One region of the Kribbella sp. NPDC006257 genome, then DNA from elsewhere that is predicted to be linked to it. Evidence: riboswitches for the same ligand, from Rfam matches in the RefSeq annotation. Region 1 holds a riboswitch; each other region holds the start of a gene.

What was found. Region 1 has a riboswitch for cyclic di-AMP ahead of ABZ004_RS36820 (hypothetical protein). Riboswitches for the same ligand answer to the same signal wherever they lie in the genome.
Region 2: another riboswitch for cyclic di-AMP. It lies ahead of ABZ004_RS18890 (family 16 glycosylhydrolase); the one in region 1 lies ahead of ABZ004_RS36820 (hypothetical protein).
Region 3: another riboswitch for cyclic di-AMP. It lies ahead of ABZ004_RS19025 (NlpC/P60 family protein); the one in region 1 lies ahead of ABZ004_RS36820 (hypothetical protein).

Annotation. Positions count from the first base shown of each region.
Region 1 is NZ_JBEXSJ010000048.1:41,573-51,173, reverse strand. Features, by position in the region: gene ABZ004_RS36835 (lipopolysaccharide biosynthesis protein) at 1-115, shown strand, start outside; gene ABZ004_RS36830 (hypothetical protein) at 112-1,455, shown strand; gene ABZ004_RS36825 (hypothetical protein) at 1,526-2,752, opposite strand; gene ABZ004_RS36820 (hypothetical protein) at 2,999-4,777, opposite strand; cyclic di-AMP (ydaO/yuaA leader) riboswitch at 4,783-4,986, opposite strand; gene ABZ004_RS36815 (glycosyltransferase) at 5,299-5,844, opposite strand; gene pssD (PssD/Cps14F family polysaccharide biosynthesis glycosyltransferase) at 5,841-6,317, opposite strand; gene cysN (sulfate adenylyltransferase subunit CysN) at 6,314-7,567, opposite strand; gene cysD (sulfate adenylyltransferase subunit CysD) at 7,567-8,472, opposite strand; gene ABZ004_RS36795 (3'(2'),5'-bisphosphate nucleotidase CysQ) at 8,469-9,236, opposite strand; gene ABZ004_RS36790 (sugar transferase) at 9,310-9,601, opposite strand, start outside.
Region 2 is NZ_JBEXSJ010000014.1:90,507-100,107, reverse strand. Features, by position in the region: gene ABZ004_RS18900 (hypothetical protein) at 1-497, shown strand, start outside; gene ABZ004_RS18895 (hypothetical protein) at 494-898, shown strand; gene ABZ004_RS18890 (family 16 glycosylhydrolase) at 1,136-2,605, opposite strand; cyclic di-AMP (ydaO/yuaA leader) riboswitch at 2,671-2,841, opposite strand; gene ABZ004_RS18885 (S8 family serine peptidase) at 3,317-5,524, opposite strand; gene ABZ004_RS18880 (Fic family protein) at 6,563-7,744, shown strand; gene ABZ004_RS18875 (hypothetical protein) at 7,765-8,163, opposite strand; gene ABZ004_RS18870 (hypothetical protein) at 8,434-8,724, opposite strand; gene ABZ004_RS18865 (hypothetical protein) at 8,779-9,090, opposite strand; gene ABZ004_RS18860 (hypothetical protein) at 9,103-9,408, opposite strand; tRNA gene ABZ004_RS18855 (tRNA-Phe) at 9,598-9,601, opposite strand, start outside.
Region 3 is NZ_JBEXSJ010000014.1:119,288-128,888, forward strand. Features, by position in the region: gene ABZ004_RS19015 (right-handed parallel beta-helix repeat-containing protein) at 1-843, shown strand, start outside; gene ABZ004_RS19020 (pyridoxal-phosphate dependent enzyme) at 860-1,810, shown strand; cyclic di-AMP (ydaO/yuaA leader) riboswitch at 2,077-2,269, shown strand; gene ABZ004_RS19025 (NlpC/P60 family protein) at 2,269-3,114, shown strand; gene ABZ004_RS19030 (response regulator transcription factor) at 3,259-3,915, opposite strand; gene ABZ004_RS19035 (histidine kinase) at 3,912-5,111, opposite strand; gene ABZ004_RS19040 (ABC transporter ATP-binding protein) at 5,279-6,166, shown strand; gene ABZ004_RS19045 (ABC transporter permease) at 6,196-7,005, shown strand; gene ABZ004_RS19050 (DUF3073 domain-containing protein) at 7,222-7,413, shown strand; gene purM (phosphoribosylformylglycinamidine cyclo-ligase) at 7,699-8,763, opposite strand; gene purF (amidophosphoribosyltransferase) at 8,807-9,601, opposite strand, start outside.

The DNA.
Region 1 (9,601 bases):
GTTGCGCGACCAACTCGCGCTGACGGCGTTCACCGCGATGCTGCGGCGACGCCGGACCCCAGACCTGGCCGGCACCACACCGGCCGCTGAAGTGAAGCCGGTAGAGACGTCATGACCGCTAGCTCCTCCTCGCTGTCCCCCACCCTGTCCACTGTGCTGCACTCCAGTGGGGTGCGGTCGGCGGTGGCGTTGCTGGCCTTTGCCGTCGTCGGGGTGACGGGATGTGCGCAGGCGGAGCCATTGGCCGCACCAGGGACCACCGGACCGTCCAACACGGGCGGTCTGGTGTTGTCCACGGGGTTCTCCGACGCCAGCCAGCTGGGCCGCTCGGCGCCGACCGGGATCCGGACCAGCTTCGGGCCGGTCGTCACCTCGGCCGGACAGAACCTGGTCGGCGTGGTGCGGCTGGCGGCCGGCGAGCAGCACTCGCTGGCCCTGGGCCACGACGGGCGGGTGCTGGCCTGGGGGGCCAACGACGACGGGCAACTGGGCAACGGCAGTCGTGGGCCCTCGGCCACCCCCGCGTATGTGCGGGCGCCGGACGGCGCACCCGGGCAGTTGACCGGCGTCACCGACATCGCGGCCGACTCGAACACTTCCGTTGCCCTGCGCAAGGACGGCACCGTGGTGGTCTGGGGCCGGGACAATTCCGGCCAGCGCGGCAATGCCGACATCACTCCGGATCCGCTCACCCCCAGCGTCGTGCTGAACCCTTCCGGGACCGGCCCGCTGACCGGCGTACGGGCGATCTCGGTCGATGGTGGCAGTGAGCTGGCGCTGACCGATCAGGGGACCGTGCTGGGCTGGGGAGACAACACGTACGGCCAGCTCGGGTCGTCGGCTCCGGCCGTGGCGAAGCTGCCGGTGGCCATCACCGGAGCAGGGCGAGCGCCGCTGACCGGCGTACGGGCGATCGCCATCGGTGGGCAGCATTCCGTTGCCCTGCTGGGCGATGGGCGCGTCGTCGCCTGGGGACGCAACGAGGTCAACCAGCTCGGCGACGGGACCACCACCGGGCGGAACATCCCGCGCGAGGTGCTGGTCGCGCCGGGTAAACCACTGATGGGCGCGACCGAGATCTCGTCGGCGGAGAAGCACACGCTGGCGTTGCTGAAGGACGGCACCGTGGTCGGCTGGGGCCGCAACAACGGCGGTCAGCTCGGCGACGGCACCTTGAAGACACGGGCGTTCGCGACCCAGGTCCGCGGCCGCGGCAAGGACCCGAAACTCGTCGGCGTGCAGCATGTGGTGGCCGGCGAGGGGTACAGCGTCGCGGTGCTGACGAACGGCACGATCATGACCTGGGGCGCCAACGGGCGTGGCCAGCTGGCCACCGGCGACCGGTCCGACCGGAGCAAGCCCGGGCCGGTCACCGTCGAGAACGGCGTACCGCCGCCGAGCTGGGTGACCGCGATCGGCGCCGGCCGCCGGCACCTGCTGATCGCCTTGCGGTAAAGACTCCGATCGGCTTCTGGTGAAGGCCTGATCGGCTTGTGGTGAAGGCCTGATCGGCTTGTGGTAAAGGCTATTTGGCCTTCTTCGGGACGGCCGGCGGCTTCAGCGGCAGGGAGTCCAGCACCTTGCGGAGGATCTTGACCGAGGGGTCCTCCGGCGCGAGCAGGGTCTCGCCGACGGTGCCGAACTCGGTCTCGTTCCAGTAGACGAGTGCCTTCACCTCGGGGTACGGCTTCAGCTGGGCCGGGATGGCCCCGAAGATCGCGCTCCGCTTGGTCTCGCCCAGCTTGCGGTCGACACCCCACTCGCCGAGCATGATCGGCTTGCCGGGATGCTTCGTGGTCGCCCAGGTGTAGAAGCCCGGCCACTTCGGGAAGTCCTCGGCGGTCCGGTTGACGGCCCGGCCGATGCCACTGCCCCAGACCGGGTTCTCGCTGAAGATGTACGGATCCTCGGCGATCCAGTCGACCACGTCGTCACCGGGGTACAGGTCCTCGAACCAGGGCTGCGAGCCCCAGTGCGGCGTACCCATGTAGTTCATCACGTAGATCGCGTTGGTCACGCCGTTGGACCGCATCCGCTCGACCACGTGCCGGTACATGCCGGCGAAGTCCTTGGCGGTCATCCCGGAGCCCGCCTTCGGAACAACTTCCTCCTCGGGCTCGTGGTGGATCACCAGGAAGAACTTCTCCGGGAAGGTCGACTTCAGGTAGCTGGCCTCGGCGTCGATGGCCCCGTCGACGACCTTGTCGCCGGCCGCCACCTCGGCCCAGGTCCGGCCCATCTCGGGCTTCCAGTTGAGCAGCAGCATCCGCTTCTTGCCTGGTTCGCGGGCGCGCTTGATCATGTTGGAGCTCGGGAACAGGCCCGGGCTGGAGTTGTAGTAGTGCGCGATGTCGACGGGCTGACCGATCACCTGCTCGAAGTCGGGCAGTGCCTCGTCCCAGGTCTCGTTGCCGATCGGGTTCGCCGCCGCGCCGAACCAGACGCCGCATTTGGGGACCAGGAGGTCGGTCACGCCGCAGCCGGGCGTGGGAGTCGGCGTACCAGGCGTGCCTGGGGTTCCGGGCGTTCCCGGTGTTCCTGGGGTGCCGGGTGTGCCAGGGGTTCCCGGCGTACCGGGGGTGCCTGGTGGGCCCGACGGGGTCGCGGTGGGCACGATTGCGCCACTTTCTGACTTGCCATCGTCGTCGGACACCAGGGCGGTGCTGACCAGACCGACAGCGATCGCTCCGGCGGTCACCGCGGCTGTCATCAGCCAGCGGTTCCAGCCTCGCCCCCTGCTCGGCTCGTTCATCACTGCATGCTACTGCCCGCTACGCAGAATCAGCGCGATTGACGTGGTAACCGGTGTCCCGCGGGGCGAGAGGGGGCGGGTCGCCCCGCGGGATCCGGTTCTCCACGGTGCCTGAACCCTTGGGGGAAGGGTTCTAGCACCTCCCGGACCGCCGGCCCCTCGGGGGTTGGGCCGGCTCCCGGTTCCCAGGCCTCGGCCCGGGGGTTCGTGGGGGTGCCGGAGCAGGGTCCGGCACCCCTGCGAGGGCTAGTTCAGGCGGCGGGCCAGGGGGCCGTTGTCCAGCACCTGCTGGGCGGTGGACCTGGCTGCGCTCGACGAGTCCAGCCTGGTCAGGCCGACCGGGTCGAACTTCGTCTCGTTCCAGTACACGAGCGCCTTGAGCGCCGGCAGCTTCGCCAGTCCCTCGTCGACCGTGTTCAGGATGTCCGCCTTCGTCTTGCCGAAGGTGAGCTGCTCGTTGACGCCCCACTCGCCCAGCATGATCGGCTTACCCGGGTGCTTCGTCGTCGCCCAGGTGTAGAAGCCCGGCCAGTTCGGGTAGGTGTAGGTGTCCTTGCGGTTGACCGCGTTGGCGAAGTCGGTCCACCAGTCCTTGGAGTTCCCGAAGATGTACGGGTCCTCCGCGATCCAGTCGACGACGTCGTCACCGGGGTAGAGATCGGCGAACCAGGACTGCGAGCCCCAGTGCGGCGTACCCATGTAGTTCATCACGAAGACCGCGTTGGTGACGCCGTTGGCCTTCAGCCGCAGAGCCACGTGCCGGTACATCGCCCGATAGTCCTTGGCCGTCATCCCCGACCCGGCGGCCGGCCTGACCTCGTCCTCCGGCTCGTGGTGGATCCCGAGGAAGAACTTCTCCGGGAAGGTCGTCTTCAGGTACTTGGCCTCGGCATCGATCGCCGCGTCCACTGCCGGGTCACCGGCCGCCACCTGGGCCCAGGTACGGCCCATCTCCGGCTTCCAGTTCAGCAGCAGGATCCGCTTCTTGCCGGGTTCACGGGCGCGCTTGATCATGTCCGCGCTCGGGAACACCTTCGGGCTGGAGTTGTAGTAGTGCGCGATGTCGACCGTGCGGCCGATCGTGGACTCGAACGCCGGCAGGGCGGCATCCCACGACTCGCTGCCCAGCGGGTTCGCGGCGGCCCCGAACCAGGCGCCGCAGGACGGCACCAGCAGGGCGGAGACCGAACAGCCCGGACCGGCGGTGGGGGTGGAGGTCGGCGTGGACGTCGGCGCCGTGGTGGGCTTCGTCGGAGCCGTGGTCGGCTGCGTCGGCGCGGTCGTCGGCTTCGTCGGGACACCCGTCGGGGTAGTGGTCGGTTTGGTCGGCAGCTTCGTCGGCGCGACGGTGGGCATGGACGGCGTCGGGCCGTCACTGTCGCGCAGGTAGCTGATCTCCAGCTTCGACTCGCTGCGGCCGGACTCACGCGAACCGAAGACGGCGTAGTTGCTGCCTTCGGGCTGAGCCAGGACCAGGTTCAGTACGCCGGCCTCGGTCACCGCGGCCGACACGTCGATCCGCAGCTCCGCCGACTTGCCGTCGTCGGCCACGGTCGCGATCGGCGTACCAGCGGCCTTCGGTGCGGTCGCGTAGCTGACACTCTCGGCCCAGCCACCCGGCCCGGTGGCGGCCATGATGGTGCCCGGAGTGCCGGGGGTCAGCCGGTGCAGTACCAGCGTCGCCTTGCGGTTGATCCCTGCGGCGACGGGGGGCACGGTGTACCGCAGCAGGATCGATGCCTCACTCTTCCTCGCCACCAGCCGCGACGACCAGCCATGACGCTGGGTGCTCGACTTGCTGGAGACGTAGGCGTCGGCGTTGGCCGACAACTCGACGGGGTCCGGGAGCTTGGTCGGCTTGTTGAGCGCCGCTACGCCCAGCCCGGTGGTACCCAGCAGGATCGCGATCGCTGCGACGATCGGGATCAGTGTTCTCCGGCCTGCTTTGGCGACCGGTTCATTCAGTACGTCGGAGGGAACGGCAGCACGATGTCGTGCATACCTACGGGAGATTTCATCCCGCATGGGGGCAGTCCTTCCTGCACGCCTGTGAGGTTAGCTGTCGGGCTCGGATCGGAAGTATTACCCGGCCGTTCTCACGGCTTCGCCCCAAGGACCTGTCCGGATGTTTCACGTCCGGTCGGTCCGGGAACCTGTGGGTCCCCCACTTCTGCCCTCTATTGCTGGGTGGTAGTTGATCGTCGGCCCGGAGGGCGGAACTCGGCGTTGCAGGTCGACGACTTGGCGGTACCCGGCCAACCCCAGCCGGGCCAGGCGCGTTGACCTTAGCCAGAAGTTCACGACCGGCTCAAGACCACTGGTTCCGGCCTTAACCTGCACGATCCGTGACGAAAACACGGAGCGTAGTATCACAGCTGGATAACAAGCCGAATCGTTACGTAACGTAGAAGAAGTCTGGCTATCCGGACACATTTCGCAGTAATTCGATCTGAATCTGGGGTGTGATTTGAACGAACTCTTTACTCAACGAGAGCGGCCCACCCAGAGCTGAAACGCTTGTTTTGCAGGTATTTCAAGCGAATGATTCAGCGTTTTCCGCGCCGGTGACCGGCGGCCAGCTTGTCGATGATGCTGCCGGTGGTGGCGACCGCCGCGGCTATTTGCGCTCTGTCACGGTCGTTCTCCTGCTCGGACACCGACTGGCTCTCCGGGTCCTTCAGAATGGCCGCCAAGGTGTCCAGGAAGGCCCCCCGCTCTTCGCAGAGGGTGACCAGGCCCAGCTTGCCCATCCGGCGGGAGAACTCCTGCTGATGCTGGTCCACGTGCTCGCCCAACGCAGGGTCACGGGGCACCACCAGCGGCTTGCGGCCCTGTCTGCGGACCTCGAGCATGGTGGCCGGTCCGCCGTGCGTGACGACCGCGGTCGCTCGGCGCATCAGGGCCTGCAATTCGTCGTACGGGACGATGGTGACGCCTTCGGCGCGGCGTGGGGCGGCGGTGTCACCGACCTGCGCGAGGGCTCTCAGCGACTCGTTGCCGGGCTGCTCGAGGAAGTCATCCAGCCAGCCGACCAGGCGGTCGAAATGGTGGTGGTCGGTGCCGAGGATGACCAGGACATCCAGATCGCTCACAGCAGCCTCCCGACGACAGTCGACCCGGCGTACAGGTCCTTCTGTTCTTCCCACTGGACCAGCATCCGGGTCGTGAACGGGCGGCAGAGCTTGGCGGTCAGCGTGGCGTGGTCGATCCGGTCGAAGACCTCGATGTAGACGGTCGGGACCCTTTGCAGGCGGGCCAGCACGAAGAACGGCAGCGCGACGCCGGCCCCGGTGGTGACGACGACGTCCGGACGCTCCTTGACCATCACCCGGACCGCCAGCAGCGTGTTGCGGATCAGGTTCTTGATGTTGCGGGTGGTCGGGTAGTAGGCGAAGTAGGTCCGCTCCCCCGACAGCTTCGACAGGCCGTCCTCGGTCGGGAAAGTCACCCACGCCGTGTCCCGCTGCGACCACCAGGGCTTCAGCGTCATCAGCTGTTCCAGGTGCCCGCCACTGGAACAGACCATCAGTACCCGGAGCTGGCTGTCCGGCTCGGTCGCGCTCACCGGGCCTCGTTCACCATGCCGGCCCCGACGGTGCGGTTGGTCGCCTCGTCGATCAGCACGAAGCCACCGGTCGACCGGTTCCGTTTGTACTCGTCGACGAGCAGCGGCTGGGTCGTGCGCAGCCGGACCCGGCCGATGTCGTTCAGGCCCAGGTGGTCGGCCGCCATGTCGCGGTGCAGCGAGTTGATGTCCAGCCGGTACTGCAGATCCTTCACCATCGCGCGCGCCGACCGGGTGGTGTGCTTGATCGCGAGCTTCTGGCCGGGCCGCAGCGGGGCGTCGTCCATCCAGCAGATCATCGCGTCGATGTCCTGGGTGACGGCCGGTGCGTTGTTCACCCGGCAGATCATGTCACCCCGGGAGACGTCGATCTCGTCGGTCAGCCGGATCGTCACCGACATCGACGGGAACGCCTCGTCGATCTCGCCGTCGGCGGTCTCGATCGAGCGGATCGTGCTGGTGAAACCGGACGGCAGCACCATCACTTCGTCGCCGGGCTTGAGGATGCCGCCCGCCACCTGGCCGGCGTACCCGCGGTAGTCGCGGTGCAGGTCGGACTGCGGGCGGATCACGTACTGCACCGGGAAGCGGACGTCGATCAGGTTCCGGTCGCTGGCGACGTGCACGTTCTCCAAGTGGTGCAGGAGGCTCGGCCCTTCGTACCAGCTCATGTTCGTCGAGCGGGTGACGATGTTGTCGCCGGCCAGTGCGGAGACCGGGATGATGGTCAGGTCGCCGACGTCGAGCTTGGCGGCGAACTGGGTGAACTCGGCGCGGATCTCCTCGAAGACGTCCTCGGAGTAGTCGACCAGGTCCATCTTGTTCACGCACAGCACCAGGTGCGGGACGTGCAGAAGCGTTGCCAGGAAGGCGTGCCGGCGACTTTGCTCCAGCAGGCCCTTCCGGGCGTCGACCAGGATCAGCGCGAGGTCGGCGGTGGACGCACCGGTCACCATGTTGCGGGTGTACTGGATGTGGCCGGGCGTGTCGGCGACGATGAACTTGCGCCGCGGGGTGGCGAAGTACCGGTAGGCGACGTCGATCGTGATGCCCTGCTCGCGTTCGGCCCGCAGGCCGTCGGTCAGCAGCGCCAGGTTCACGTAGTCGTCACCGCGGTCGCGGCTGGCGCGCTCGACCGACTCGATCTGGTCGGTGAAGACCGACTTGGTGTCGTAGAGCAGCCGCCCGATCAGCGTGCTCTTGCCGTCGTCGACGGATCCGGCCGTGGCCAGTCTGAGGATGTCCACGATCAGAAGTACCCTTCCCGCTTGCGGTCTTCCATCGCGGCCTCGCTGAACTTGTCGTCGCCACGAGTGGCGCCGCGCTCGGTGATCCGGGTGCTGGCGACCTCGTCGATGACCTTGGCGACGGTGTCCGCGTCCGACTTCACCGCGGCCGTCAGCGACGCGTCGCCGACCGTGCGGTAGCGGACCATCGCGGTGAAGGTCTGCTCGCCGTCCTTCGGCCGGCAGAACTCGTTCGCCGCGTAGAGCATCCCGTTGCGGTCGAAGACTGTCCGCTCGTGCGCGTAGTAGATCGACGGCAGCTCGAGCTGCTCCTGCTCGATGTACTGCCAGATGTCCAGCTCGGTCCAGTTCGACAGCGGGAAGACCCGGATGCTCTCGCCCAGGTGGATCCGGCCGTTGTAGAGGTTCCACAGCTCGGGCCGCTGATTCTTCGGGTCCCACTGGCCGAACTCGTCGCGGAACGAGTAGACCCGCTCCTTGGCCCGGGCCTTGTCCTCGTCGCGGCGGGCGCCGCCGAAGACCGCAGTGAACTGGTGCTTCTCCAGCGCCTCGAGCAGTACCGGTGTCTGGATCCGGTTCCGGGTGCCGTCCGGCGGGGCCTGCACGAAGCCGCGATCCAGTGCTTCCTGGACGCTGGCCACGACGAGCTGTACGCCGACCTCGGCGACCCGGCGGTCGCGGAACTCCAGTACTTCGGGGAAGTTGTGCCCGGTGTCGACGTGCATCACCGAGAACGGGATGCGGGCCGGGTGGAACGCCTTCTGGGCGAGCCGGAGCATCACGATCGAGTCCTTGCCGCCGGAGAACAGCAGCACCGGGCGCTCGAACTCGGCGGCGACCTCACGGAAGATGTAGATCGCTTCGGACTCCAGGGTCTCCAGTTGGGTCAACTGGTAGTTCCGGCTCACGAGGCTCTCACTTCCGCTTCTGGTTGCTGGCTGGCAATGGCAGCCAGCAGCTTGGCAGAAATCTCTGGCCGACACACAACCAGCTCAGGCAGCTTCGGGCTGGGCTGGTTGTAGAGCAGGGGTGATCCGTCGATCCGGCTGCAGAACAGTCCGGCCGCCTGAGCGACCGCGACCGGCGCAGCTGAGTCCCACTCGTATTGGCCGCCGGCGTGGACATAGGCGTCCACCTCGCCACGGAGTACGGCGGTGGCCTTGACTCCGGCTGAACCCATCGGGACCAGCTCGGCACCGAGCTCGGTCGCCAGGTACTCGACCAGGGCCGGCGGGCGGCTCCGGCTGACGGCGATCCGCAGCGGACCGTCCGGACGCGGTGGCAGCAGGCGTGGATCGACGGTGTCGTGCACGATCTGGTGGGCCGGTAGTGCGACGGCACCGGCCGCGAGCTCACCACGCTCCCAGAGCGCGACGTGGACGGCCCAGTCGGATCGGTCGCCTTCGCCGTACTCCCGGGTGCCGTCCAGTGGGTCGATGATCCAGACCCGGTCGGCCGAGAGCCGCTCGGTGGTGTCCGCCGACTCCTCACTCAGTACTGCGTCGTCCGGCCGCCGCTCGGTCAGTCCGCCGATCAGCAGGTCGTTCGCCAGTTCATCACCGCGGGCGCCCAGCTCCCGTCCCGACAGCGCTGTGACGCGCAGCTCGAGCAGCAGCTTTCCCGCGGCGGCGGCTAGTTCTACGGCGAGTTCGCCGTCTTCCCTGGTCGCCATTCGGTCCCCCTTCGTCATGTCCCCAGCGCCCGCGCAGACCTCGCCGCGGACCTTCCCCCCTGCTCCAGGCGCCCTAGTAGGCGCCGGAGCCCTTCACTACAGCCCGCACGGTCTTCCACAGGATCAGCAGATCCAGCGTCATCGACCAGTTGTCCACATACCGCAGGTCGAGCAGCACCGAGTCGTCCCAGGACAGGTCACTGCGTCCACTCACCTGCCAGAGTCCGGTCAGCCCAGGCTTGACCAACATCCGCCGGGTGTCGTCGGCGGCGTACATCGCCACCTCCTGCTCCAGCGGAGGCCGCGGGCCGACCAGGGACATCTCGCCGCGCAGCACGTTGATCAGCTGCGGCAGCTCGTCCAGG
Region 2 (9,601 bases), on a different contig from region 1:
TCGTGGACACGCCTGACGCGCTATCGGTGGGCGAGGACTTCATGCTGCTCTCCTCGGCCAAGTTCGAGCTCTCCTCGACCGGCCCCGAGTTGGTGGAGATTGATGTGACTCAACGGGTCGGACTCGACCTCATCCTTCCGGTGGCCTCAATGCTTCCCCTAGAGCGCCGAGTTCAGTGGAACGAACGGATGGAAATCCCGAGAAGGGTTCTGGACACCCTGGCTGACGGTGCCGAGACCATGGCTGCGGCCCTGATGGCTGGGAAGGGTCTCGGTATCGAGAAACTGGTGGCGAAGTTGCCGATAGTCGGCCCTCTCGCGGGCAAGGCTGCGGTCCCTGCGCTGATTGCGGCCGCCAGGATGGGCGGGGCGCAACTCAGGGATATCAATGCCCAGGCCCGGAAGCACCATGACTTCCTTACCGCGACGCTCACCCAGTTCAAATTGGATTTGGAACAGGGCGTCAAGGAGAAGCTGTTCATCAGGAGTCTCAAGTGAGCCCTCAGGACCTGTCCGAGAGCCTCATTTGGGCTACTCGAGGGCGCTCCTGGGGGTTCAGGTTCCTCCTCAGCGGAGGGCAGGCGGACCCACTACTGGACTACGAACGCAGCTTCGCGGATCTCGAGGACGAGCCGACGACGTGGCGTCGTGCTGCCGGGAAGGTCGCGCTGCGTTTTCCCGATCCGTTGGGGCGTAAGGATGCAGCCGGTCGCGTCATCCCACACGAGTTCGTTGTCTCGGGAGACCTAGCCGCCGAGATCGAGACGGTCGAAGACGGCCTGCAACAGATCTGGCCGCTCGTTGCAGGAGCTTATGCCCGCGTTTGGGATGCTGAGGGTTCCCCGTCGGTTGCAGACCTCGACTTCACCCCCCAAGACAGTTCGCCTCCCATTGGCTGACGAAAGGTTTCCGGGGAGCGACACGGGCGAGAGAGGAGCCGGGCCAGCGGAGCGGCGGCCGTCCGTGCTGGCTGTTGCGGTCAAGGCTTGCGGCCACCCTCTCAGGTTCCCGGTCTAGTGACAGGCGGCGCCCAGACCTGTTCCCTGCCGTGGACTTCACCTAGCGGGTGCATTCCTGTGTTGAGACTTAGGAATGCACCCGCGCGGTGTTGCTATCTCAGGAACTCAGCTCTTGCATCATGCCCACACTCGGACCCAGTCGACTCGGACTGCGGTGCCGGGGGTGATTGCTTCGCCCGTGTGCTGGCGGACCGCGTAGTTGAAGATGAGGAACTGGGGGAGCGTGCCGGCGAAGGCGTGCGTCCACATCGGCTTGCCGTCGTAGTAGAACGTGACTCCACTGCTTGTCCACTGCGAGCCGAAGTTGTGGCAGCCGGCCAGCGGCGTGGATGAGTACGTACCGCCGTGGTAGACCGGGTTGACATAGTGCAGCGAAGCCTTGGTGCCGCCGCCAATGCCTTCCAGGATGTCGATCTCGCCATGGTCCGGCCACGGCACCGAGGACGGTCCGTTCGTCCACCAGGCCGGGAAACCGTCGACCTTGCCGTCGCCGTTGCCGTCAGGCAGGCACACCCTTGCCTCGAACGAGCCGAGCCGCTGGTTGAACGACTTGCGGGTGTTCACCAGACCGGACACGTACTGCTTGGTGCCACCTCGGCAGGTCGCCTGGCGCTGCGCGAGAGCCAGATTGAGGTACCCGCCGGACTCGGTGACCTGTTTGGTGTCGTAGCACTGGAGGTTGTCGCTGTTGACACCGTCCGAGATGCCTTCCTTGAACCAGCCGCGCTCCCACTTGGTCGTGTCGACTGCCGTGGCATTGAACTCGTCCTGGAACGTCAGCCGGCTCGAACTCGTCGAGCTCCACGACGGCTTGAGGCCGGTCGTCGGCGGAGAAGACGTCGTGGTGGGCGAGGCCGTCGCGGTGGGCGTCGGTGACGGAGCGGTCGGCGTACTGGTCGTCGGCGTCGCCGTGGGCGACTGCGTCGGCTTGACCGTCGTCGGCGCCGAGGTGGGGGCTGAGGTCGGGGCCGAAGTAGGTGTCGACGGCTCTGGGCCGGTCGTACCTTCAGGAACGTAGCTGATCTCCAGCTTCGTCTGCTTCGTACCGGACTCGCGCGAACCGAAGATGGTGGCGCCGGCACCAACCGGTTGCGTCACCGCCAGGTTCAGCTCGCCGGCCTCGGTGATGCCCTTCGAAACGTCGATTCGCAACTGCGCCGACTTGCCGTCATCCGGCGCGCTGACAAACGGCGTACCGGGCTTCGGAGCGGTTGAGTAGGTGACGGCCTCGGTCCAGCCGCCCGGCGCCTTCGACACCGCGATCTCGGCCGGGTTGCTGGTGGTGAGCCGGGTCAGTACCAGAGTGGCCTTGCGTTCGTAGCCATCCGCCACGGCGGGCACGGTGTAGCGGATGAGGCTGGTCGACTCGTTCATCTTCGCGACCAACCGAGAGGACCAACCATGCCGCTGGGTGGCGGAAGTGGTGCTCACGTAGGCGTCGGCGGTGGCTGTGAGGCTGACCGGAGCCGGACTGCTGTCCGAGTTCAGCGCCGCCACGCCGATCCCGGCTGTAGTGAGGAGCAATGAGATGCCCGCGATGAGCGGGATCAGTACCCGGCGGCCGGCCTTTGCGGCCGGTTCTTGCAATTTATCGGAGGGAACGGCAGCGCGATGTTGTGCATGCCGACGGGAGAAAGCATCCCCCATGGGGACAGTCCTTCCTGCACGCCTGTGAGGTTAGCTGTCGGGCTCGGGCAGGAAGATTTGCCCGGTCGCGGGTGCGACTTCGCCCCAAGGAGCGGCCGCAGCGCACGCAGGCGCCACAGCCGGTCCGGAAACCTTGGGTTCCCCACTTCCGCCCTCGAATGCGATGTGGGAGGGGCCACCGACCCGGAGGGCGGAACTCGGCGTTGCGAGTCGGCGGAGTGTGTTCCGTTGCTCGCCTGCCCGGTCCCCAGATCCAGCCAGGCGCCGGTGACTATATGCACAGTCACAACGAGGTCTCAAACCGGTAACGGAATCCATCGTGATTACGCACCGCGACAATCGGGAGGCTCTCTTGACAGAGCGTGACAATTGCGACGGATCGGTGCCGCTCACGGAATTACTGTCCGTCGCGCGACACCGATATCCGGAGAACGCAACGGTCCTTTCGTAACAGTCTGTTCTGAGCTTTGCGCAGAATTTACGCCGCATTTCGAACAGCCGATTTCACACCGTATTCATCCGTCTACAGACAGCCGCAATCTCCCGCCAGTTCCAACCCCAACCTCAACCGAGTAAGTCCGTCGCCCGTCGCGGTCCAAACCGATCGCACTGCCAGTACGCCGGTACGCCGGGCAACGGAGTTTTCTCGAGCTATCGCCCGGGCGGAACTGCGCCGATGACGGTCAGGGTCACGCTGTTGTTCCGGTACGACACCCTGAACAAGTAGCCGCCCGCGTTCACGACGCGCCGTTCAGGCAGCTTGTGCAACGTGCCCGAGACCGACCTTCCCTTCATGAGCGTCAGCACGGTGCCTCGGGTCAGCGATCCCTGCACGTCAATATCCAGTTCTCCGGCCAGCACCAGATCGCCGGCGGCGGCGACGCTCGTGTAGTCGCTGTCGTCCCTGACGGTCACGGCCAGGCGACCCGCTCTGGCGATGCGCACATCCCCGCCGGTGGTCAGGACGTTGCCTGGGGTGACGGGTACGTCGGTGATGCGTGCGGCTTCCTTCGCTGTGAGACCGGGCTGCAGCACACCGCGGGCCACGTCGATGCCGCCGATCACGGTGCCGCTCCCGCCGAGCGTTCCGCCGGCAACGTCGATCGCGCTTGCGTGCGAGCCGACGACCGAGAGTTTGCCGCCGCGCACGGTGCTCCTACCTTGCCAGCTGTCATTGCCGGTGAGGAACAACGTCCCCGCGCCTTTCTTGCTGAGACTGCCGACGTAGACGCGCGCCTCGCGTGCCTGCTCGCGGCGGGTACCGATGGCGAAGTCCGACTTGTCGACGTCGCTCGCGCCGGGCGGCAGTCCGTTGGTCCATCCCTTGGCGGCTTTGGTCGCCTCCCAGGCGGCGTCTTCGGCTTCATCTTCCAGCCGCCGTGACTGGATGGCGACGTCGGAGATGTCGTTCGACCAGACATCGCTGAACCCCTTTGTGTCGACGTTGAACGGACCGAGCAGCTGCCCCGGACCCCTGAATGCCTCGCGCAGGCTCACAGTGCCCCAGCCGTTGCGCCGGTCCGGAACCTGCACGATCTGGCCACGCGTGGGATTCGGCACCGCGACACCTGTGGCATCGCTGATCGTGTTGTTCTGCCGCCCGGTGGTGAACATCGTGTACAGCGCCTGCTCGTTGGTCAGGTAGGGGATGCGCTGCATGATCAGGGCCAGCGCCGCCGCGGAGTGCGGACCAGCCATCGACGTACCCGAGAAGGCCTGGTACCGAGGCTGCGGCACACCATCGACGAGCTGCACGGTGGTGCTGTTGATCAGCCTGCTCGGAGCAGTGACGCAGGACCACTTCGCGACACCGCACTGGTTGAACTCCTGCTGCCCCGGGACGAGCACCGAGCCGTCGGCGTTGAACGTACGCCCGATGTTGGGATTGATTCCGGACGTCGTGTACCAGCGCCCTTCCAGGTCGGGCAGGAAGTACGGCGCCGCGCCCCGCGGCGTCGGGTTGATGGCACCGGCGTTTCCGGCGGTGAACTGGATGATGGTGCCGGTACGCGCGACCTCGATGGCGCCGTTCATCCAGCGCACCGTCTTGCCGTTCGCGTCCACGAGACCGTCCGGCAGCGACCAGTGCCGCCACGCCGTGTTCAGGCCGAAGGTCGCCGGTCCGCCGGGCGGAGCGTCGTACGTGTTGTAGTTCTCGGTCGGGGGCGCACTGCCCCAGCTGCTCGTGATGAGCCTGATCGGCTTGCCGTCAGTGGTCGCCGCGGTGTTCACAGCTCGGTAGACGTTCTGGATGTAGGCGTTGTCGGGGGTCTGCGCCTCGGTGGCGTCGGCCGGGAGCAGGCCGTAGAAGACGCCGTCGGTTTTGTGCGTGTTACCCGTGTATACGTCGCTGTTGAACGCGACGCCGTGCATGTTGGCCTCGGGACCGGCGGGCGTCGTCTCACCGACACCGTCTCGGCTCGCGCCGATGGTGCCGGTGACGTGGGTGCCGTGCGTGTCGTTGTACGCCGGGTCGTAGAACCCTGGTGTGAGGCCGGTGTCGCCGCCTTGTGCCGGCACCGAGAAGTAACGGTCCCCGACCGCGTAATTCGTCGCGAGGCTGCCGTGCTCTCGCACGTGCCCGGCGAAGACGCCCGAGTCGACGACGCCGACGGACATCCCGGCTCCGGCATAGCCGGCCGCGTAGGCGTACTCCGCTCCGATCGAGACCAGGCCGACATCCCGGTTGAACTCAGGGGTGCGCCAGCTCGCTGGATCGCCCAGCCTGCCAGGATCTCCGGCGTACGACGTGATCGGCGCCGGTGGTTCGGACAACTGTGCCGTTGCCGAAGTCGCAGCCAGGGCGACCATCACCATCGCGACCGGTGCGGCGATCAGTGTCCTCGTCAAAGTTCTCATGGGCGGTCCACCAGCTTCCTGGAGGTGATTCGTCTGACCCACGCGACGATGGGGTCGGCCCGCGACCAAGTCAAGGTCTCGCACCAGCCGCCACCGGATTCCTCTCAGCCGGGCGATCAGTCCGCACCGGCTGCCTGCACCGACGCGAGGAAACAGCCCGGTGCGAAGGCGAGTGCACTGGTGAAGGACTTTGCCGTCCTGCCGAAGGGATCCGCGACTCTGCAACCGAGAAGCCGAGGCCAGACGGGTGGACAAGAGCGGTTCTCGAACAGAACCGGAAGGGCGGCCAGCAGGGAACCCGCAGTTATCCAAGGCGCCGTAGCGCTGTCTCGATAGCGACCTCGACCCGGGAAGTCATGCCGATCCGCGGAAGGCGCTCGATCAGCTCGCGGAACACCTAGCTGGATAGACGTTGCTGGACAAGCGGAAAGGTCGGCGGTTCTCCGATGGAGAGACAAGAGCGCGGAGTTTGGGGCTGGCCTGGGCGAGCCCTCCGGGCGATCCGAGTGACCAGCCTCACCAGTGGCGGCGACGAAGGACCGGTTGCGGAGCGTGCGTGGGAAAGAAGAATCCCTCCACCAGAAGGCGAAGGGAGATGAGGTGGTCAGGGGCGGTCTCGAACCGCCGACCTTCCGCTTTTCAGCTCGACAGCGGCCCATATCGAAGCCGCCTACATTTCTGCTGGGCGTTGGGGCTGCGCTCTGGCGGACGCACGCTGTCGCAGGCCGTTGCGGTACTCGTTGCGGTAACGGCTGCGGGTCAGTGCTAGGAGCGATTGATCCAAGGGACCTGCCCCCGGTTGAGCGGTGCGCGATCCTCTCTGTGCGCGCTCTGACTGCCGGGTCGCTCGTCGCGAGAGGTCCTCAGGTGGGGATCTAACCTGGACTAGTATCGCTGTAAGTCCAGGTTAGATAGATAACCTGGACTTAACGATGAGGAGATCCAGGTTTGAGTCAGCAGATCACCGCAGTCTGGCAAGCCAATCCAGACGCCTACGGACCGCGCAAACACAGACGTCCATGCGAGTACACAGCGTACGTGCCTGACCTGCTCAGCGCCCATGGGTTGGATTTCAGTGCTGAATTCGCGGCCGACATCGTCGACGCCGAACGTGCCCTGGCAGCCTTCGGCGGACCCGGGGAGCACCACCTGGAGCAACTGGCACGGTTCTTGCTGCGAGCTGAGGCCGTCGCATCATCCAAGATCGAGGGCCTGCAGGTCAACAGCCGCCGGCTAGCCAGACATGAAGCGAGGTTGGCGGCCGGAGTACAGGACAAAGACGCGACAGCCGACGCCGTTCTGGGCAACGTCAAAGCCATGAACCACGCGGTGCAGTCGGTTGCAGTGGTCGAGAGGGTCGAGGTAGAGGATCTTCTCGACATACACCGGGCTCTCATGGAGCACTCGGACCAACCCGAGATCGCCGGTCTGATCAGAACCAAACAGAACTGGATCGGTGGCAACAACTTCAACCCTTGCCAGGCGGCCTTCGTACCGCCGCCACCGGAGTACGTCGAAGCATTACTCGAGGATCTGTGCGCGTTCGTAAATCGCGACGATTTACCCGGCACGGTGCAGGCCGGATTGGCCCATGCGCAGTTCGAGACGATCCATCCCTTCGCAGACGGGAACGGCCGAACCGGTCGTGCCCTCATCCATGTCATCCTCAAGAGGCGAGGGCTGACAAGGGACTTCATCCCGCCGATCAGCCTTGCACTCGCGACTCGCGCCTCGGCATATGTCGACGGACTGTCCAGCTTCAGATACACAGGCCCCCCGGACGGACAAGCGGCGCTCGATGGTCTCCGCGACTGGCTGGACCTGTTCCTGACTGCAACCCGGCGAGCCACCGCCGATGCAGCCGCCCTGCAAAAAAGTCTGGCGGATCTCGAGTTGGATTGGCGAGCCACGCTCAACCCTCGCAAAGGCAGCGCGGCCGAACGTCTGCTTCCCGAGTTGATCGGGCATCCAGTGATCAGCGCAGAAGATGTCATGCAATTGACCGGGGCGAGCAGATCCGCTGCGTTCGCGGCCATGGAAAGCTATGTCGAGGCCGGAATCCTTCAGCCAATCGGCAATCAGCGGCGCTCACGTCTCTATGAGGCTCCGAAGGTGTTCGGGATCCTCACCGACTATGAGCGAGCGTCCGCCACCGAGTCAGGCAACACCCGAGGTGAGCAGCCTAAGCGCGCGGTTCCTTATCGACAGAACCATTCGTGAGTGGGGTAGCTGTTGCAGTCTCAGGAGCGGTCGAGGGCTCGCTTCGCCAGCGGCCCATCTTTTGTCACCCGGGCGGACCATCCCGGCCGGGTACCAGGTTCAAGCCAGGCGATGGGCCGTTCGCGAAGGCGGATCTCTGCTCTGATTCCAGGTCCATCCACTGCCAGCCACCGGATGCCCACCGCGCTCGACGCCACAGACTCGCCTATGTCATCTCCTGATGTGAACTCCGCAGGGTTGCGGAACGGCATCTCAGCACCGTTCTGCCATGGTCGTTCGAGCGGGTCAGGGCCGTGGTTGTACAACCACACGTCGCTGACTATTGCGTCTCCGTCCAAGAGGTACGCGTAAGCCACGGCATCGTCATCCTCCACGATGACCCGCCAGTTCTCATGATCGAACCCCTGCAGGAAGCCCACCGCTGTCACCCTCCGCAAGCCACGACGTCAGTGCTGACCGCCCATCGTTTGGTCGGTCATGCGCGATGACCATATACGGTCAACCGCCCGTGGAAAGTCGGCGGACGTTGCGGTACTGGGGGATGCGTTGGCGGTTCTCCGATGGAGAAACCGCAGGTCAGAAGGGTGGTCAGGGGCGGTCTCGAACCGCCGACCTTCCGCTTTTCAGGCGCTCACATAACCGCAGGTCAGAGGCCACTTTTCAGATGTGCGTGCGATCTACGTGCGACATCAGTCGATCTTGATTGTTCGCGGAAGGCGGGCTGCCGAACCGTTGGACGCGATCTCGCTGAGCGCCTTTGCGACCTCGGCGTCACGTCCCTCGACCGCGTGGATATACCGCTGAGCAGCTACCGCCGTCGAGTGGCCGGCGCGCTTCATCAGGTCAACCGTGCTCGCACCAGAAGCGGCAGCGAGGCTCTGTCCGGTATGGCGGAGGTCGTGGAAGGTCAGAGTCAGTCCCACCTTCTTGCGTGCTCGAACGAACGCCGACAGTGCATGCGCGAGCTCGACATACTTCACTTCTGTGCGCTGACCTGAGTTGCAGCAATCAGGGGGACGGGCAGGTGCGGCTCACTAGAAAGGCAGGTCGTCGTACTGCTCGTCATGGCCAGGGGCGTCATAGGTCATCGACTCGATGCCCACAGCCCACTCGCCGTCCGCGTCAGGTTGTAGGTACATGAGGATATGGAGGCCCGGCCGAGGTTGACAGTCGTAAAGGTCCTGAGCCGGGTCAAACGGGCAGAACCAGCGACCATTGCGCCACTTGTCGGACTCGATCGACTCGACCAGCTCCACCAGGAGCGCGCGATCACCCTCAACAGCCTGACCTGACTCTCCTAGCCACCAATCGAGCCACCGGTACGCCTCGACAGCGATGCGTGCCATCGACTTGCTCGACTACTTCCGGAGCTCCGCCAGCACCTGCTGTGCATCCATCGACTGCTCACGCCGATCCCGATGGGGTGCGTCGGATGACCGCTTGCGATAGGTGTCGTCGCTGTTCTTCTTGACCATGTGGAAGAGGCTGTCCACGGCGGCAGACAAGACCTCTGGGTTCCTTGTGCGCCGGAAGTACAGGCCAACTCTCAGCAGGTGACGCACGACTCGGTCGACGGCTTCGCGGGGTAGCCGATCGACAACCTCCATCGCCCGATTGAGCGCAGCTAGCTCGGCGCTGGTCAGATCCTGGTCGCTGACGTTCATGCGTCGCCCCTTCGCAATGTCGACCCGTAGATCCCACGGTACGCCGGATCGGGGACAGTTTGGGTCAATGGCGCATGTCCGGACAGGCAATCGGGCGTGCGATTGGCGTGCGATTAGCTATGGCCAATCAGGGTCACTCAGGAGTACTCGGAGGCACTGGCCGATGGCCGGATTCACGCTCAAGAAGTGTGGT
Region 3 (9,601 bases), on a different contig from region 1:
ATCATCGAGAACTCCAGTGGACCGCCTCCTGCGCAGATCGTCGTCACCCGATCGACCATCAGCAACAACAGCGCCACTGATCAGGGTGGTGGCATCTATGCAATCACCGGCGAGGTACGCGTCGACAACTCGACAGTCACAGGCAACAGTGCCACCAATGCGGGCGGTGGTGTCGGCACGCTGGCCCATGACATCTACCTACGGCATGCGACGGTCTCGGGTAATACAGCAGGTGGCGCCGGTCGCAACGTGGCCACTAGCGCCGGCCTGCACACCTTCGGCTCGATCGTGGCCGGTGGCACGGGCGCCAGCGACTGCAGCATCGGACTAGCGACCTCTTCTACTGGCTACAACCTCGACGGGGACGGCACCTGCGCACTGGCCGGACCTGGCGACCACAGCAACATCGGCAGCCCACAACTGGGCGCACTGGCTAGCAACGGCGGGTCGACTCAGACGATGCTGCCGCTTGCCGCATCGCCGGCCAACGGCGCAGTACCGGCTGCTGCTTGCACTGTCTTTACTGTCGACCAGCGAGGCATCACCCGGCCGCAGGGCGCCAACTGCGAAGCCGGGTCCGTAGAGGTAGCCGAAGTACCACCGACACCTGCCTGCACGAAGTCCGGTACTGCGGGGAGCGACCTGCTCATCGGTACGCCGGGCGCCGACGTACTGTGCGGTCTCGGCGGCGACGACCTCATCCTCGGACTGGGTGGCAACGACCTCCTGCTGGGCGGCAACGGCAAGGACATCCTGATCGGCGGCACCGGCCACAACACCCTCGACGGCGGCCCTGGCCAGGACCTCTGCCTCGGAGTCGGGGACACCAAGATCTCTTGCTGACGGTAGATTCCCGGACATGCTCAGCCTCGAGGATGTCCGGGAAGCCGCCCAGCGGATCGACGGAGTCGCCCACCGGACACCGGTGATCACGTCGCGAACTCTGAACGAGCGGGTCGGCGCCGAGGTGTTCCTCAAGGCCGAGAACCTGCAGCGGATCGGGGCGTTCAAATTCCGCGGCGCGTTCAACGCGATCAGCCGGTTGAGCCCGGAGCAACTGACGCGCGGCGTCGCGGCGTACTCGTCCGGGAACCATGCCCAGGCGGTCGCGCTGGCGGCGTCGATGGCGGGGACCACGGCCGTGATCCTGATGCCCGAGGACGCCCCGCCGACGAAGGTCGCGGCGACCAAGGGTTACGGCGCCGAAGTGATCACCTACGACCGCTACACCGGAGACCGTACGGCGCTCGCAACCGCGCTGGCCGAGGAGCGTGGCGTCGCGCTGATCCCGCCGTACGACCACTACGACGTGATGGCCGGCCAGGGCACGGTCGCACTCGAGCTGATCGAAGAGGTGGGGCAGCTCGGGGCATTGCTGGCCCCCGTGGGCGGTGGCGGCCTGATCGCGGGCTGCGCGACCGCCGCGGTCGAACTGTCGCCGGGGATCCGGGTGATCGGGGTCGAGCCGGAGGCGGGCAACGACACCGCCCTCTCGCTGGCGGCCGGCGAGCGGGTCGACAACGGCGTACCGCACACGATCGCCGACGGTCAGGCGATCCCGATCCCGGGCGAGCTCACCTTCGAGATCAACCGGCGGCTGCTGGCCGCGGTCGAGCTGGTCAGCGACGACGAGATCCGGGCCGCGATGAAGTTCGCCTTCGAGCGACTCAAGCTGGTACTCGAGCCGAGCGGCGCCTGCGCGCTGGCGGCGCTGCTCGCGGGCCGGATCGAGGACCTTCCGGACCGGGTCGGAGTCGTGCTTTCCGGCGGGAACGTCGGCCTGGAGCGCTTCCTCGAACTGCTCGGCTGAGGGCGCCCTCAGACCGCCCCGAACACTCACTGTGGTCGTTGTCACAGAGAGCAATCCCAGAAAGTGACCCACGTCACACGAATTTGCTACGCGACCGCCTGAGACACGCTCAGACACGCTCAGGACTCCTGGTGTTCACCAGCGATCCCTGAGCCGTCAGAGAGCCATTTGAGGCCTTTCCAGAGGGTCTCTCTGGATCTGAGGGTTTGCGTCGTGATCGTTCTGTTATACAGTCGTCGGCGGTTCGACAAATGAGACGAACTGCAGGTGTGTCAACGCCGAGTCCTGCCAGGCGCACCTGTTCCCCTCGAACAACCATGGCAGGAGTGGGGGACCCAGGAGGTTGGGGTCCGACCGTGAGTGGTCGGGTCCCTGGGGTGAAGTCCGCGGGAGCGGACCGGGCTATCGACTCTCAGCCCGAACCCGACAGCTAACTCCGCAGGCGTCGGGAGACAACCATGCCCGTCACCGTCCGACGGACAGCGCTGCCTGCTGTCCACAGCGAGTCCAGTACCCGGCCCACCGGTCGCATGCTGGCCAAGCACCGCAAGTCCACCAAGTCCGCGGCCGCCCCTCGTGCCGCAGCCGCCGTCCTTTCGGTCGGCCTCGCCGTCAGTGGCGGAGCGATCCTCACTGTCGCCGGTCCCAGCAGCACCACCACCGCCTCGGCCACCACCAAGACCACCTCGGCCGCGTGGGCCCGGGGTAACCTGCCGATCGCCAAGAAGCCGCTGCTTCGCTACGCGGACGCCGGTTCGGCCGTCCGTTACGTGCAGCGCTCCCTGGACGTCCCGGCCGGTGGTTGGTACGGCTCCGCCACTCGTACGGCGGTCGCCAAGTTCCAGCGCCGGGTGGGCCTGCCCCGCACCGGCACCATGACGTACAACACCTGGCGTTCGCTGCTCTACGCCGCGAGCCACGGTCTGCTGCACGGCGGTACCGGTAGCAGCTCGACCTTCCAGGCGCGCGTCCTCAAGGAAGCAGCCAAGCTCAAGGGCACCCCGTACCGCTACGGCGGCACGACCACCCGCGGCCTGGACTGCTCCGGCTACACCGGCCTCGTCTACAAGCGGGCCGGCAAGAAGCTGCCCCGCACGTCGCGGCAGCAGTACAGCGCCACCAAGCACCTGAGCCGCAAGGCTGCGAAGCCGGGCGACCTGGTGTTCTTCAAGAGCGGTGGCGGCAGCGTGTACCACGTCGGCATCTACGCCGGCGGCAACATGCTGTGGCAGGCCTCGAAGCCGGGCCGGCCCGTCGCCAAGTCGAAGATCTGGAGCAGCAACGTGGCCTTCGGCCGCGCCTGATCCGACTGTCCTGCCTGGGCAGGACAGGAAGCCGTCAGCGAGACCGATTCCCCCCATCGGTCGCTGACTCTGAAACCGGTCGCGAGCCGCCGCCCCCACCCCTCCGGCGGCACGCGACCGGTTTCGCTTGTTTTCAAGGCCTTTTCAGTCGTCCAGCAATCCCGCGTCGTGGGCGAGGATCGCGACCTGGACGCGGTTGGTGGCATCGAGCTTCACCAGCACCCGCGAGACATGGGCCTTCACAGTCGCCTCGCTCATGAACAGCTGCTTGCCGATGTCCGCGTTGGACAATCCCTTGGCGACCGCGGCCAGGACTTCCCTCTCCCGATCGGTCAGCGTGGTCAGCCGACCCTGCGCCACCCGCCGCCGATCGGTCCGCTGGTCCGCCGCGAAGTGCCCGATCAACCGCTTGGTCACCGCCGGCGACAACATCGCGTCCCCGGCCGCGACCACGCGAATCGCCTGCACCAGCTCACGCGGTGGCGTGTCCTTCAACAGGAACCCACTCGCCCCGGCCTGCAGCGCCCGGAACACATAGTCATCGAGATCGAACGTGGTCAGTACGACGACCTTCGGCGGATCCGGCAGCGCCTGCACAGCCCGGGTCGCAGCGAGCCCGTCCAGCCGCGGCATCCGGATGTCCATCAGCACCACGTCCGGGCGATGCTCGCGCACCATCGCGGCCGCGTCGGCGCCGTCCTCGGCCTCCGCGACCACCTCGAGGTCGTCGGCCGACTCGAGGATCATCTTCAGTCCGGCCCGGACCAGCGCCTCGTCGTCCACGATCAGCAGCCGCGTCATCCTTCTCCTTCGTCGATGTCGCCCGGACGGCCGAGCCGGCCCGGATCCTTCTCGCTCCACGGCAACCAGGCCTCGACCCGCCAGCCACCCTCGGCGGTCGGCCCGGCCGAGATGCTTCCGCCGGACAGACTGACCCGCTCACGGAGCCCGACCAGGCCCGCGCCCGATCCGGGCAGCAGCGAATCGGCCGCGACCGGCCGGACGTTGGTCACCCGGACCGTCACCCCGGTCCCGGGCGCGCCCTTCACGAAGACTTCGGTCGACACCCCGCGAGCGTGCTTGTGCACATTGGTCAGCGCCTCCTGGACGATCCGGTAGACCGTCCGGCCGACCGAGGCCGGCACGTCGTCCGGCAGCTCCAGGTCGCTTTGCACGTTCACCCCGGCTGCTCGCGACGCCTCCACCAGGCGGGCCAGATCGACTGCCCGTGGTACCGGAGCCAGGTCCGCACCAGCCGCGCTCAGATCAGTTCGCAGTACGCCGAGAACTTCGCGCAGGTCCTCCATCGCCTGGCGGGCGGTCTCCCGGATCAGGCCGGCCGAGCTCTCCACCTTCTCGGGGCCGACCGCCGGGTTCACCTCCAGCCCACCGGCATGCAGGGCGATCAGCGAGACCTTGTGGGCCAGGACGTCGTGCATCTCCTGCGCGATCCGGGCCCGTTCGCCCAGCCGGGCCTGGTCCGCCCGGAGCTCGCGCTCGGCCTCGGCCCGCTCGGCCCGGTCCCGCAGCGACACCATCAGGTCGCGCCGGGCGCCGATGTAGGCGCCGATCGCGACCCAGGTCCCGATCAGGAACGGGCCGGTGAAGATGAGGACCCACAGGTCGCTCGGCTGATTCCAGTAGGAGCTCAGGACATACCCGGCGTACGCCGCAAGGCTGAGGACGGCCAGCGCCAGGTCGCGGCGGCGGATCGCGAGGGTGAGCAGCGCGAGGCCCATCGGGACGAAGATCTGGCCACCCAGCAGCGCCAGGATTGCGACGACGGTGACCGTGACCGGGAACCGCCGGCGCCACCACAGCGCGAGCGAGGCGACGATTCCGAGCCCGAGGACGACCCAGTCCCGCAGCTGCCAGCCCGCCCGGCCCGAGGCCGCCTGGGCGAGGATCGTGATCAGGCTGAAGCCGATGTACATCAGGTCGCGGATGCGTGGCGCACGCTGGACGAACCAGGCGTACCAGCGCCGCAACCGTTGCATTCCGTCAGCCTAGTCGCGCTGCGTACAGGTCCACGTCAGCCTTTGGGTGCTGCCCGTCTCCCCCATCAGGTGGGGGTCGGTAGGGGGTCGTCAACGACTTTCGTAGGGGGCTGGTCGAGACGCACGGTCGATGTGGCGAGGGGGTCCCGGACGGAAGAGTTGCCCCCATGATCACCGTCGAGAACCTCAGCAAGCGCTACGGCAACAGCACGGCCGTGCAGGATGTGTCTTTCACCGTCGAGCCAGGCAGCATCACCGGCTTTCTCGGCCCGAACGGGGCCGGCAAGTCCACCACGCTGCGGATGCTGACGGGACTCACGCCGCCGACCTCCGGCCGCGCGACCATCGCCGGCAAGCGGTACGCCGACTTGCCGAACCCGGGCCGGGTCGTCGGGGTCATGCTCGACGCCGCCGCCCAGCACCCGGGTCGCACCGGCCGGGAGACGCTGCAGCTCAACGCGAGCCTGCTCGGCGTACCGAAGAGCCGTGCGGACGAGATGCTCGAGGCCGTCGGGCTCACCCCGGCCGCGAAGCGTCGCGTCGGCCAGTACTCGCTGGGCATGCGGCAGCGGCTCGGCATTGCGGCCGCGCTGCTCGGCGACCCCGCCGTACTGATCCTCGACGAGCCTGCCAACGGGATGGACCCGGAGGGCATCCGGTGGATGCGCGGCCTACTGCAGGACTTCGCGAGCCGCGGCGGCACGGTGATCCTGTCCAGCCACCTGCTGGGCGAGGTGCAGGCGACCGTGGACCGGCTGGTCGTCATCGGCGGCGGCCGGATCGTCGCCAACGGCTCGCTGGAGGAGTTGCTCGCCGGGAGCGGCACGCTGGTTCGCGGCCTCGACCCGATCGCGCTGAACCAGGCGCTGACCGCCGCCGGGCTCAACCTCGAACCGCTGCAGGACGGCGCGCTCCGCGTCGACGGCACCGCCGAGCAGGTCGGCCGCGCGGCCGCCGCTGCCGGCCAGATCCTGCTCGAACTGCGTGAGAGCGACGGCGCCGGCCTGGAGGAGCTCTTCTTCCAGCTGACCAGCCCGACCGCCGTAGCCGCCTGACCACCTCGAAACTTCTGGAGCTCATCACCATGGCTGTCACCGAAATCACCTCACCGCCCGCCGCGGCCGCTGCCAAGCACCGCGCCGTGTCCACCGCGCTCCCGCCCGCGCGCGGGCAGTCCTTCCTCCGACTCGTCACCACCGAACTGCGCAAGTCCCTGGACACCCGCAGCGGGCGGGTGCTGGTCCTGGCCATCCTCGCGCTGGCTGTCGCCGCACTGACCTGGCAGCTCACGCACACGAACAACGAGGTGCAGGGCTTCGACAGCTACCTGGCCGCGGCCTCGGTGGGTGTCCAGCTGATCCTGCCGGTGATCGGTGTGATGGCGATGACGAGTGAGTGGACCCAGCGCACGGCGCTGACCACCTTCACGCTGTCGCCCCGCCGGGTCCGGGTGCAGCTGGCCAAGTTCGTCTCCGCGGTCGTGCTGAGCGCCGTGCTGATGACGGCGACCGCACTGCTCGCTCTGGCCGCGACCGGCATCGGCGGGGCCGTTGTCGGCCACGGCACGTCGTTCGCCGGGCTGGGTGGCGCGCTGGCCGGCGCCTACCTGACCACCGCGCTGAATGTCGTGATGGGTGCCGCCTTCGGTGCGGTGATCGCTCAGACCGCCGTCGCGATCCTGGTCTTCTTCATCGCGCCGACCGCCTGGTCGCTGGCCGGCCCGGCGCTGTTCAAGGACAACGCGAACTGGCTCGACGTCTTCGGCGCCTTCGGCCGGATCGCGGAGCGGGATCTGCACGGGATGGTGCCCGAGACGCTCACCGCGATCGCAGTCTGGATCGTTGCGCCGACCATCGTCGGACTGTGGGCAAGCTCACGTCGCGAGGTGAAGTAACGCCTCGGTACGACGCTCAAGACGCGGGAGGCCTGGCCGGTTTGAGGGGATCGGCCAGGCCTTCCGGCCTGTCATCGGGCTGCTTCGGCAGTCCAGCCAGGGGGCGGTGCGTGTGTCGGACACCGGCTCCGGGTAATCTAGAACCACGATTACTGACGACTGATCCGTGGACGCCCAGCTGCGTACCCGGTTGACTTGTGCGAGGGGGTCGACGCTATGGGGCGCGGCCGTGCAAAGGCCAAGCAGACGAAGGTCGCACGCGACCTGAAGTACCGCACCTGGGACACCGACTTGGACCAGCTCAAAAAAGAGCTGTCCGGCGGCGAGCAGAGCGGTAACGGATCTGCGAACGGCGACAACGACGCAGACGTCGGCGATGACGCCGACGACTACCACCCCCGTCGGTAAGGCAGCAGTTCAGCTCGGATGACCTGCCCTAGCGCGCTAGGGCAGGTCTCCTGTGCTTGACCGACGAGTTCCACCACAGGGCTAGCGCTTGACCACACAGATGGCGGTTTGGCGTGCCTGCTCACTCCGTGAATCCGCAGAACTCTTGCACGGGAGTTCTGCGGATTTCAGGGTTCCGGTACGGCGTACTCCGTCGTCAACCCCTCGATCAGGTGGCTCACCCGGACGTCGTGCTGGGCCCACGGGCCTCGCGTTCGGCCCACGGCCGACCCCGATGCGCGGGAACTAGCTGGCGTAGTCGCCTTGGAGTTCGACGCCGGTGCCTTCGCTGACCTCGCCGCAGACCCAGGCGGGGATGTCTCGCTCGGCCAGTGCGGCGATCGCCTGGTCGGCGGCGGCCGGGTCGAGGACGGCGACCATGCCGACGCCCATGTTCAGGGTCTTCTCGAGTTCGAGGAGCGGGACACTGCCGAGCTCACCGACCAGGCCGAAGATCGGCGCCGGGGTCCAGGTCGACCGGTCGATCCGGACCTGGAGCTCGGCGGGGATCACCCGGGCCAGGTTCGCCGCGAAACCACCGCCGGTGATGTGCGACATCGCATGCAGCGGCTTCTCGTCGGCGTTCAGCTCCTGGATCAGCTCCAGGCAGTGCTTGGCGTAGACCCTGGTCGGGGTGAGCAGGGTGTCACCGAGAGTGCCGCCCAGCTCGGGCACTTCCCGGTCGAGCTGCCAGCCGGCCCGGTCGAAGAAGACGTGCCGGACCAGGGAGTAGCCGTTCGAGTGCAGCCCGGAGGACGCCATCGCGACCACGACGTCACCCGCGCGCACGCGATCCGCGCCGATCACCTCATCGGCTTCGACGACACCGGTGGCGGCACCCGCCACGTCGTACTCGTCGGCCTCGAGCAGTCCGGGGTGCTCCGCCGTCTCGCCGCCGACGAGCGCAGTACCGGCCTCGACACACGCCTCCGCGATGCCCTTCACGATCTGCGCGATCGTCTCCGGGACCACCTTGCCGGTGCAGATGTAGTCGGTCATGAACAACGGCTCCGCGCCGCAGACGACCAGGTCGTCCACGACCATGCCGACCAGGTCGAACCCGATCGTGTCGTGCCGGTCCATCTTCTGCGCGATCGCGACCTTCGTCCCGACCCCGTCCGTCGACGTCGCCAGCAACGGCCGCCGGTACGCCGTGAGCGCGGACGCGTCGAACAGGCCGGCGAATCCGCCGAGCCCACCGACCACCTCGGGGCGGGTCGCCTTCGCCACCCACTCCTTCATCAGCTCGACGGCCCGGTCACCGGCCTCGATGTCGACCCCGGCGGCGGCGTAGCTGGCGCCCTCGCTCACGATGTTCTCCTTGTTTCAGGGCTGATCTTGACAGCCTTTTGCCTCAGGGCCGGGACAGCGCGTCCGCGGCGCCGGCTCCGCCGGAGACCGTGGCCAGTCCGTCGACGTCGGTGCTCACCGGCAGCTCGAGCAGGTGCTTGCCGAGGTGTTCCGGTTCCGGCAGGGCGATCGGGTAGACGCCGTCGAAGCAGGCCCGGCAGAGCTTGTCCTTCGGCACCGTGGTGGCTTCGATCAGGCCGTCCAGGCTCACGTAGCCGAGCGAGTCCGCGCCGATCGAGCGGCAGATCTCCTCGGTGTTCAGGCCGTTCGCGATCAGTTCCGCGCGGCTGGCGAAGTCGATGCCGTAGAAGCACGGCCACTTCACCGGCGGCGACGAGATCCGGACGTGGATCTCGGCCGCGCCCGACTCGCGCAGCATCCGGATCACTGCGCGCTGGGTGTTGCCGCGGACGATCGAGTCGTCGACGACGACCAGACGCTTGCCCTCGATCACCTCGCGCAGCGGGTTCAGCTTCAGCCGGATCCCCAGCTGGCGGATGGTCTGGCTCGGCTGGATGAAGGTCCGGCCGACGTAGGCGTTCTTGACCAGGCCCGAGCCGTAGGGGATGCCCGACTCCTCGGCGTACCCGATCGCGCCCGGCGTACCGGACTCCGGGGTGGCGATCACCAGATCGGCCTCGACCGGGTGCTCGCGGGCCAGCTGGCGGCCGACCTCGACGCGGGTCGAGTGGATCCGCTGACCGGAGATCTGGGTGTCCGGGCGGGCCAGGTAGACGAATTCGAACAGGCAGCCCTTGGGATCCTGCTCGGCGAAGCGGGTCGAGCGCAGGCCTTCCTC